Regions from separate parts of the Kribbella qitaiheensis genome, predicted to be linked through region 2. Evidence: riboswitches for the same ligand, from Rfam matches in the RefSeq annotation. Region 2 holds a riboswitch; the other holds the start of a gene.
What was found. A riboswitch is a leader RNA that binds a small molecule or an ion and turns the genes downstream of it on or off. The one in region 2 is predicted to bind cyclic di-AMP.
Positions count from the first base shown of each region.

Region 1 (5,006 bases), 2.1 Mb from region 2:
TTGGTCGCCCAGGTGTAGAAGCCGGGCCACTTCGGGAAGTCGCCGGCGGTGCGGTTCACAGCGCGGCCGAGGCCGCTGCCCCAAACCGGGTTGTTTCCGAAGATGTAGGGATCCTCGGCGATCCAGTCCACCACGTCGTCACCGGGGTACAGGTCCTCGAACCAGGGCTGCGAGCCCCAGTGCGGCGTGCCGATGTAGTTCATCACGTAGATCGCGTTCGTCACGCCGTTCGCGCGCATCCGCTCGGCCACGTGCCGGTACATCGCGCTGAAGTCCTTGGCGGTCATCCCGGAACCGGCCTTCGGCTGGACCTCTTCCTCGGGCTCGTGGTGGATCACCAGGAAGAACTTCTCCGGGAAGGTCGTCTTGAGGTAGGTGGCCTCGGCATCGATCGCCGCGTCGACGACCTTGTCGCCGGCCGCCACCTCGGCCCAGGTCCGGCCCATCTCCGGCTTCCAGTTGAGCATCAGCATCCGCTTCTTACCGGGCTCGCGGGCGCGCTTGATCATGTTGGAGGACGGGAACAGCGACGGGCTGGAGTTGTAGTAGTGGGCGATGTCGACCGGCTGCCCGATCACGTTCTCGAAGTCGGGCAGTGCCTCGTCCCAGGTCTCGCTACCGATCGGGTTCGCGGCCGCGCCGAACCAGACTCCGCACTTCGGCACCAGCAGCTCGGTGACACCGCAACCGGGCGTCGGAGTCGGCGTACCGGGGGTCTCAGGTGTTCCCGGGGTGCCGGGCGTTCCCGGCGTACCGGGTGGAGTGCCCGGCGGGCTCGTCGTAGGGACCACGGTGCCGCCACCGGATTGGCCATCGTGGTCGGAAACCAGTGCACAGCTCACCAGACCGACAGCGATCGCGCCGGTAGACACCGCCGCGGTCATGAACCACCGGTTCCAGCCTCGCCCCCTGCTCGGCTCTTTCATCACTGCATGTTACTGCCAAGAGCCCCGGAAAAGGGTGATTGAGGGCGCCCCCAGTGTCCCGCGGGGTGAGTGGGGGCGGATGCACCCCGCGGGACCTGGTACTGCGCGGCGTCTGAACCCATGGGGGATGGGCTCAGACGCCTCCCCGGGCGACTGGCCCCTCGGGGGTTGGGCCAGTCCCGGTTCCCAGGCCTTCTGGAGGCCCGGGGGCTTCGGGTGGGGTGCCAGGGCGGACCCTGGCACCCCGGGGAGGGCGGTTGGAGGGCCAGGCAAGGCCTGGCCACCCCTGGGGAGGGCTAGTTCAGCCTGCGGGCCAGCGGACCGCTGTCCAGTACCTGCTGGGCGGTGGACCTGGCCGTACTCGACGAGTCCAGCCTGGTCTCACCGACCGGGTCGAACTTCGTCTCGTTCCAGTACACCAGCGCCTTGATCGCCGGCCGCTTGGCCAGGCCTTCGTCGACCGTGTTGAGGATGTCGGCCTTCGTCTTGCCGAAGGTCGTCTGCTCGTTGATACCCCACTCACCCAGCATGATCGGCTTGCCCGGGTGCTTCGTGGTCGCCCACGTGTAGAAGCCCGGCCAGTTCGGGTAGGTGTAGGTGTCCTTGCGGTCGACCGCGCTGGCGAAGTCGGTCCACCAGTCCTTGGAGGTCCCGAAGATGTACGGGTCCTCCGCGATCCAGTCGACGACGTCGTCACCGGGGTAGAGATCGGCGAACCAGGACTGCGAGCCCCAGTGCGGCGTTCCCATGTAGTTCATCACGAACACCGCGTTCGTCACGCCGCCGGCCTTCAGCCGCAGCGCCACGTGCCGGTACATCGCCTTGTAGTCCTTGGCCGTCATCCCCGATCCGGCGGCCGGCTTCACGTCGTCCTCCGGCTCGTGGTGGATTCCGAGGAAGAACTTCTCCGGGAAGGTCGACTTCAGGTACTTGGCCTCGGCATCGATCGCCGCGTCCACCGCCGGGTCACCGGCCGCCACCTGGGCCCAGGTACGGCCCATTTCGGGCTTCCAGTTCAGCAGCAGCATCCGCTTCTTGCCTGGCTCCCGGGCCCGCTTGATCATGTCCGCGCTCGGGAAGACCTTCGGGCTCGAGTTGTAGTAGTGGGCGATGTCGACCGTCCGGCCGACGGTGGACTCGAACGCCGGCAGTGCGGTGTCCCACGACTCGCTGCCCAGCGGGTTCGCGGCGGCACCGAACCAGGCGCCACACGACGGCACCAGTAGCGCGGAGACCGAGCAACCCGGACCTGCGGTGGGCGTCGAGGTCGGCGTCGACGTCGGGGTCGACGTCGGGGTGGACGTCGGCGGCTGGGTCGGCGTGGTCGGCTTCGTCGGAGCCGTGGTCGGCTTCGTCGGAACCGAGGTCGGACCCGTCGTCGGAGTGGTCGGATTCGGCTTCGTCGGCGCCGAGGTGGGCATGGACGGCGTCGGGCCGTCACCCTGGCGGACGTAACTGATCTCCAGCTTCGACTCGTTGCGGCCTGACTCACGGGCGCCGAAGACGGCGTAGTTGGCGCCGTCCGGCTGGGTGAGGGCCAGGTTCAGTACGCCGGCATCGGTCACCGCCGACGACACGTCGATCCGCAGCTCGGCCGACTTGCCGTCGTCCGCCACGGTCGCGATCGGCGTACCGGCTGCCGTCGGCGCGGTCGCGTAGGTGACGTTCTCGGCCCAGCCGGCGGAGCCGGTGGAGACCGTGATCTTGCCCGGCGTGCCTTGCGTCAGCCGGTGCAGGACCAGCGTCGCCTGGCGGTCGATCCCTGCTGCCACCGGGGGAACCGTGTAGCGCACCAGGATCGATGCCTCGTTCTTCTTCGCCACCAGCCGGGAGGACCAGCCATGACGCTGGGTGCTGGACTTGCTGGAGACGTAAGCGTCGGCCGCGGCCGAGACGGCGACAGGCGCAGGGAGCTTGGTGGGCTTGTTGAGCGCCGCGACGCCCAGCCCGGTGGTACCTAACAGGATCGCGATCGCCGCGACGATCGGGATCAGTGTCCGCCGGCCCGCTTTTGCGACCGGTTCGTTCAGTACGTCGGAGGGAACGGCAGCACGATGTCGTGCATACCTACGGGAGATTTCATCCCGCATGGGGGCTGTCCTTCCTGCACGCCTGTGAGGTTAGCTGTCGGGCTCGGGTCGGAAGTATTACCCGGTCGCTTTCGCGGCTTCGCCCCAAGAGCCTGCCCGGACGTTTGACGTCCGTTCGGCCCGGGAACCTGTGGGTCCCCCACTTCCGCCCTCTATTGCTGGGTGGTAGGTGATCGTCGACCCGGAGGGCGGAGCTCGGCGTTGCGAGTCGGCGATTTGGTGGGACCTGACCATCCCCAGCCCGGCCAGGCGCGGTGAGCTTATGCAGAACTCCGGGGAGTGCTCAAGGGCACCCGCAGCGGCTTAACCTGCACGTTCCGTGACGAAACTACGGAGAGTAGTATTACAGCTAGATAACAAGCTGAATCGTTACGTAACGTAGAAGAAGTCCGGGTATCCGGACACTCATCGCATTGATTCGATCTGAATCTGGGCTGAGATTTAAACGAACTCTTTACTCAGGAAGCCCATCGGCCGGGGCCGGCCGGATAAATTCCGGAACCGCTTTCCGGCTCATTTCCGAAGCTGAAACGATTGTTTTGCAGGCAGTTCAAACGAATGATTCAGCGCTTTTTGCGACGATGACCGGTCGCCAGCCGGTCGATGATGCTCCCGGTCGCCGCGACCGCGGCGGTCACTTGCGCTCTGTCACGCTCGTTCTCCTGCCCGGACACCGCATGGGCGTCCGGGTCCTTCAGAATGGCCGCCAACGTGTCCAGGAAGGCCCCACGCTCCTCGCAGAGGGTGATCAGGCCGAGCTTGCCCATCCGGCGGGAGAACTCCTGCTGGTGCTGGTCCACGTGCTCGCCCAGCGCGGGGTCCCGGGGCACGACCAACGGCTTGCGGCCCTGCTTGCGAACCTCCAGCATCGTGGCCGGACCGCCGTGCGTGACGACGGCCGTCGCCCGCCGCATCAGGCGCTGCAGTTCGTCGTACGCGACGATGCCGATGCCTTCGGCCCGGTGTGGCGGAGCGGTGTCCCCGAGCTGCACGAGAGCCCGCAGGGACTCGTTGCCGGGCTGCTCGAGGAAGTCGTCCAGCCAGCCCACCAGGCGATCGAAGTGGTGGTGGTCGGTGCCGAGGATGACCAGCACGTCCAGCTCGCTCACAGCAGCCTCCCGACCACGGTCGACCCGGCGTACAGGTCCTTCTGTTCGTCCCACTGGACCAGCATCCGGGTGGTGAACGGGCGGCACAGCTTGGCGGTCAGGGTGGCGTGGTCGATCCGGTCGAAGACCTCGATGTAGACGGTCGGGATCCGGCCCAGCCTGGCCAGTACGAAGAACGGCAAGGCGACGCCCGCGCCGGTGGTGACGACCACGTCGGGGCGCTCCTTGAGCATCACCCGGACCGCGAGCAGCGTGTTGCGGATCAGGTTCTTGATGTTGCGGGTGGTCGGGTAGTACGCGAAGTACGTCCGCTCCCCCGCCAGCAGCGATCGGCCGTCCTCGGTCGGGAACGTCACCCAGGCTGTGTCCCGCTGCGACCACCACGGCCTCAGCGTCATCAGCTGGGCCAGGTGACCGCCGCTGGAACAGACCATCAGCACCCGGATCGTCGCGGGCTCGCTCGTGCTCACCGGGCCTCGTTCACCATGCCGGCCCCGACGGTGCGGTTGGTCGCCTCGTCGATCAGCACGAAGCCACCGGTCGAGCGGTTCCGCTTGTACTCGTCGCAGAGCAGCGGCTGGGTGGTCCGCAGCCGGACCCGGCCGATGTCGTTCAGGCCCAGGTGATCGGCCGCTATGTCACGGTGCAGCGAGTTGATGTCCAGCCGGTACTGCAGGTCCTTGACCATCGCGCGGGCCGACCGGGTGGTGTGCTTGATCGCGAGCTTCTGGCCCGGCCGCAGCGGGACGTCGTCCATCCAGCAGATCATCGCGTCGATGTCCTGGGTGACCGACGGAGCGTTGTTCACCCGGCAGATCATGTCACCCCGGGAGATGTCGATCTCGTCGGTCAGCCGGATCGTCACCGACATCGACGGGAAC
Region 1 covers NZ_CP043661.1:7,189,163-7,194,168, reverse strand. Annotated here, with positions in the region: gene F1D05_RS34185 (hypothetical protein) at 1-926, opposite strand, end outside; gene F1D05_RS34180 (DUF7594 domain-containing protein) at 1,223-3,016, opposite strand; cyclic di-AMP (ydaO/yuaA leader) riboswitch at 3,022-3,191, opposite strand; gene F1D05_RS34175 (glycosyltransferase) at 3,580-4,125, opposite strand; gene pssD (PssD/Cps14F family polysaccharide biosynthesis glycosyltransferase) at 4,122-4,595, opposite strand; gene cysN (sulfate adenylyltransferase subunit CysN) at 4,592-5,006, opposite strand, start outside.
Region 1: linked by a shared signal. The riboswitch ahead of F1D05_RS34180 (DUF7594 domain-containing protein) and the one ahead of F1D05_RS24005 (glycoside hydrolase family 16 protein) in region 2 are both predicted to bind cyclic di-AMP.

Region 2 (5,006 bases):
ACCACGTGCCCCCCTCCCAACGCCCGCTTCCCACCCGCCTTCCCCTCTCCGAACGCCCGCTTCCCACCCCGCCTTCCCCTCTCCGAACGCCCTTGTCAGGAACTCGTTTTGGACCTCGGCCCGGTCTCCTCTATGCTTACGGCTGTCCCTGGAGCTTCGGCTCCCGCGGTCCGAGTCCCCATCGTCTAGTGGCCTAGGACGCTGCCCTTTCAAGGCGGTAACGCGGGTTCGAATCCCGTTGGGGATACGGTCGAAAGACCGATGTCAGTAAGGCTCGAAAGATGGTGTAGCATCGTCGAGCAATCTGGCCCAGTAGCGCAGTTGGTTAGCGTGCCGCCCTGTCACGGCGGAGGTCGCGGGTTCGAGTCCCGTCTGGGTCGCCAGGAGAGAAGTGGCGGCGGGTGTCCACACACCGCCGCCATATTTCTCTCCCGGTCAGGTAGCTCAGCTGGTAGAGCGTCCGCCTGAAAAGCGGAAGGTCGGCGGTTCGAGACCGCCCCTGACCACACTTCTGACCTGCGGTTCCTCCATCGGAGAATCGCCGACCTCCCGCAAATGACCGCAACGCCTATCCGGCGATGTGCAGCAGCGCGGCCTCGGTTCCTCGCGGCGTGATGGGCAGCTCGACTTGGACGGGCGGATCTCGGTACCAAGCGCAGTCATCCTGGCGCTCGCACTGGTCGTCATAGCGCAGGCTCAGGACAGCGGCCTGCCAGTGGGCCGCGGCACCAGGCAGGTCTGCACTACCCATTGCCCAGTGAGGTTGTCTCTGATCCCGTGACCGCTGCCGGTATCGGTGCTTCAGGTCGAACAAAGCGTGTGCCGCACCAGCTCCCCGAATCGATCATGCGGTCCCTTGAGCTCCGAAAAGAGTCTCGGTGGGTGACCTGGGCGGTCCAGTACGACGCAGAGGAGGGGCGCCGGGAGGCTCCGGTAGCAGTCGGCGGCTATGCGGGGAAGGCCTTCCAGTGCCCTTCGGAGATGACCTCGACGGTGCCGTCGGTCACCTTGATGGCGGTCTGGTCGTCGATGGCGTAGGCCGGACCTGCGATGTCGGCGGCCCATCTTTCCGCGTCGGCCATGGTGTTCCCCGGCATGAGCTCGTGGTCCAGGTGCGGGTAGATCGAGAAGTCGACCATTCCGAGCGTGCGGTCGTCCGGCGCAGAAGGCCAGTTGACGAAGTCGTTACCGATCCGCGGTGTCATCACCATGCTGCCGGCACTGAGCCCTACCCAGACCGTCTCGGGTAGCGACGAGATGACCTCCGACAGCCCTGACTGCCGCATCCAGTGGTACAGGTACGTCGCGTCGCCGCCGTCCACCAGCAGCACATCGGCCTCTCGGACCCACGGCACCCACCGCTCCTCGCCGATGCTGGGCAGCGCGGTGAGCTCCAGGACGCCCAAGGACGCCCAGCCCAGGCTGGTCATCATGTGCCACGGAGGCTCGCCGGCGACGAAGCTTCGCACCGAGGCGGGCCCGAGCATCGGGTGGCCCCACTGCGCCGTGGGGATGCAGAGCGCTTGGGACTCGGAGATCGGCTTGCCCAGCAGATCGACCAGCGCATCGCGGATGCTCTCGTTCGTAACGCCTCCGGATGTGAGAAGGAGCTTCACAACGCCTCCCGAGTTGGGTGCGACGGATTCGTGTGACATAGGGACCGCGGACGCGTCATCGCCTGACTCCTCGTCTTGCCGGTGGCGCCCTCGATTGGCCGCCACTCACCTGTTCTACGAACACTACGTTCCGGATCCGACAACCCATTCGTCACGAAAGCTTAAGGGAACATTTGTTCGGATGTAGCGCGTGGCGGCGGAAGGCCAAGCCACAGGAGCAGGGTCACACACCAGTGCCGCAGATTATGGAAACGCATCTCCCCCCAGTACGACCCGGACCCGTAGGGGATACCAGTCCCGCCGCAGACTGTCCGGCTCGATCGGCGCCCCGATCTTCGTCGTAAAGATGTAGCCGGTATCAATCCACTTGGCGCCAGCCGCCAGCCGCTCCTTTGGTTGCAGCACCCAGTGAAGCCTCAGCAACTCTAGGCAAAGCTCAATCAGCGGCAACGTCCGGCGAGACTTCCTGGTCGTCGGAGCCACAGCTCCCAGCGCTCCATCAACGCGCTGCAGAGTTCGCCGTACTTTTAAGGTCTGGTCGGCCCAGTCAATGTCCTCCCACCTCAGGCCCAGCAACTCGCCGCGTCAATCCCAAGAACGGTGCCTGCACGAACAAGGCCTATAGCCGAGTCCGCTTGGCCGCCTTGAGAAAGACGCTGGCTTGCTCCTCCCCCGGCTCGTACTCCTGATGGGTCTTCGGCCTCTTCGCGGGCTTCACGATGTGCTCCAGCCAGGACCGCAGGCGTGTGCAGCGGCGGCACTTATTGCGACCTGGGTGGGCTCCCAAATCAGCTGCAGCAGCACGTCGATGTTCTGACCGAACCGGCCGGAAATCGAGCCTCCGTGTAGGCGATTGAATACGCTCCGAAATGAGCCGTCCGTAATGCGGAGGAAATCGTCGGAGTATGTCGAGACGGAGTGTCACGAAAATGTCGCTGCGCCATTCGATAATCGGCGTCGTGCGACGGACAGTGATGGCTTTAGCGGGGTAAGGCCGTTGGGATTGTCACGCTGTGCCGATCACTAGCTCCGATTGTTGCGTTACGTAGTCAATGGCGTCACCGTTACCGATTTGAGACCTCCTAGTGGGTGTGCATATGCTCACCGGCGCCTGCCCGGACCTGGGGACCGGATGCAGGTAGAGCAACCAATATCTCCGCCGACTTGCAACGCCGAGTTCCGCCCTCCGAGTCGGTGGCCCCTCCCACATCGCATCCGAGGGCGGAAGTGGGGAACCCAAGGTTTCCGGACCAGCCGTAGCGCCTGCGTGCGCTCCGGTGCGGTCCTTGGGGCGAAGTCGCGCCAGCGACCGGGCAAACTTCCAGCCCGAGCCCGACAGCTAACCTCACAGGCGTGCAGGAAGGACTGTCCCCATGCGGGACGCATTCTCCCGTCGGCACGCACAACACCGCGCTGCCGTTCCCTCCGACAAACTGAAAGAACCGGCCGCCAAGGCCGGCCGCCGGACGCTGATCCCGATCATCGCGGGAACCTCCTTGCTCCTCACCACCGCCGGGATCGGCGTGGCGGCGCTGAACTCTGACAGCATCCCGGCCCCGGTCAGCCTTACTGCCACCGCCGACGCCTACGTGCAGACCACGTCCGCCACCCAGAGGCATGGCTGGTCCTCCCGGCTGGTGGCGAAGATGAACGAGTCGACCAGCTTCATCCGGTACTCCGTGCCCGCGGTGGCGGACGGCTACGACCGCAAGGCCACGCTGGTGCTGACCCGGCTGACCACCAGCAACCCGGCCAAGATCGCGGTGTCGAAGGCGCCGGGCAGCTGGACCGAGGCCGTGACCTACTCGACTGCTCCGAAGCCGGGCACGCCGTTCGTGACAGTGGCCGACGACGGCAAGTCGGCGCAGCTGCGGATCGACGTCTCCGAGGGCATCACCGAGGCCGGCGAGCTGAACCTGGCGGTAACGCAGCCGGTCGGGGCCGGCGGCACTATCTTCGGCTCGCGCGAAGCCGGCACGATGCAGACGAAGCTGGAGATCAGCTACGTCCCCGAGGGCACGACCGGCCCGGTGCCGTCGACGCCGACGTCGGCCCCCACCTCGGCGCCGACGACGGTGCAGCCGACGCAGTCGCCCACAGCGACACCGACGACGACCAAGCCGACGACGACGCCGACCACCGCGTCACCCACGCCCACCGCTACTGCCTCGCCCACCACAACGAGTCCGACGTCTACTCCGCCCACGACCGGCCTCGCGCCGTCATGGAACCCGGCGAATTCGTCTCGGCTGACGTTCCAGGACGAGTTCAATGCCAGCGCGGTCGACACCACCAAGTGGGAGCGGGGCTGGTTCAAGGAAGGCATCTCGGACGGTGTCAACAGCGACAACCTCCAGTGCTACGACACCCGGCAGGTCTCCGAGGCAGGCGGATTCCTCAACCTGAGCCTCGCGCAGCAACAAGCAACGTGCCGAGGCGGCACCAAGCAGTACGTTTCCGGCCTGGTGAACACTCGTAAGACGTTCAACCAGCGGTACGGCTCGTTCGAGGCAAGGGTTTGCCTGCCTGACGGTAACGGCGATGGCAGGGTCGACGGTTTCCCGGCCTGGTGGACGAACGGACCGTCCTCAGTGCCGTGGCCGGACCATGGGGAAATCGACGTCCTCGAGGGCATCGGCGGCGGCACCAAGGCTTCGCTGCACTATGTCGATCCGGTCTATCACGGCGGTACCTACTCGTCCACGCCGCTGGCCGGCTGCCACAACTTCGGCTCGCAGTGGACCAGCAGCGGAGTCACGTTCTACTACGACGGCAAGCCGATGTGGTCGCACGCCTTCGCCGGCTCGCTTCCGCAGTTCCTCATCTTCAACTACGCGGTTCGTCAGCACTCGGGCGAAGCGATCACTCCCGGCACTGCTGTTCGAGTCGACTGGGTCCGCGTGTGGGCATGATGCTCACGCCGATTGCGTCCTTGCGGCAGTCCTTCTCCATCGACTGCACGAACTGAGCTCCTGAGGTAGCAACCCCGTGCGGGTGCACTCCCATGTCTCAACATGGGAGTGCACCCGCCGGCCGTACGTCGAGAATATTCGGGCTGCCTTTGCGCCGTACGTGGCGACGCACCATGTCATCTCCGGGCATGTCGTTGAGCCCGTCCATTTCGGTGGGCGGGCCGGCAATACGCCGTACTGCGGAAGCCGTGGTCAGCCGACGCGGGTGAGGTGGGGCCAGAGCGTTGACCAGGGCTCGCGGAGGTGGCAGATCCAGATCAGCCGGCCTCGTTCGCGGGTCGCGATCGGGGTTTCGACCATGGCTGCCGGTTCGAGGGATTGGCAGGCCTGGCGCGTCCATTCGGGGACTTCTTCTGGACTGCTGGAGTCGTCCACCACGACCGCGATGTCGGCTGAGTCCGGCGGCGGACCCCAATAG
Region 2 covers NZ_CP043661.1:5,069,322-5,074,327, reverse strand. Annotated here, with positions in the region: tRNA gene F1D05_RS24025 (tRNA-Glu) at 175-247, shown strand; tRNA gene F1D05_RS24020 (tRNA-Asp) at 307-383, shown strand; tRNA gene F1D05_RS24015 (tRNA-Phe) at 434-506, shown strand; gene F1D05_RS24010 (Type 1 glutamine amidotransferase-like domain-containing protein) at 948-1,616, opposite strand; gene F1D05_RS39055 (hypothetical protein) at 1,860-2,021, opposite strand; cyclic di-AMP (ydaO/yuaA leader) riboswitch at 2,777-2,985, shown strand; gene F1D05_RS24005 (glycoside hydrolase family 16 protein) at 2,990-4,528, shown strand; gene F1D05_RS24000 (ArnT family glycosyltransferase) at 4,781-5,006, opposite strand, start outside.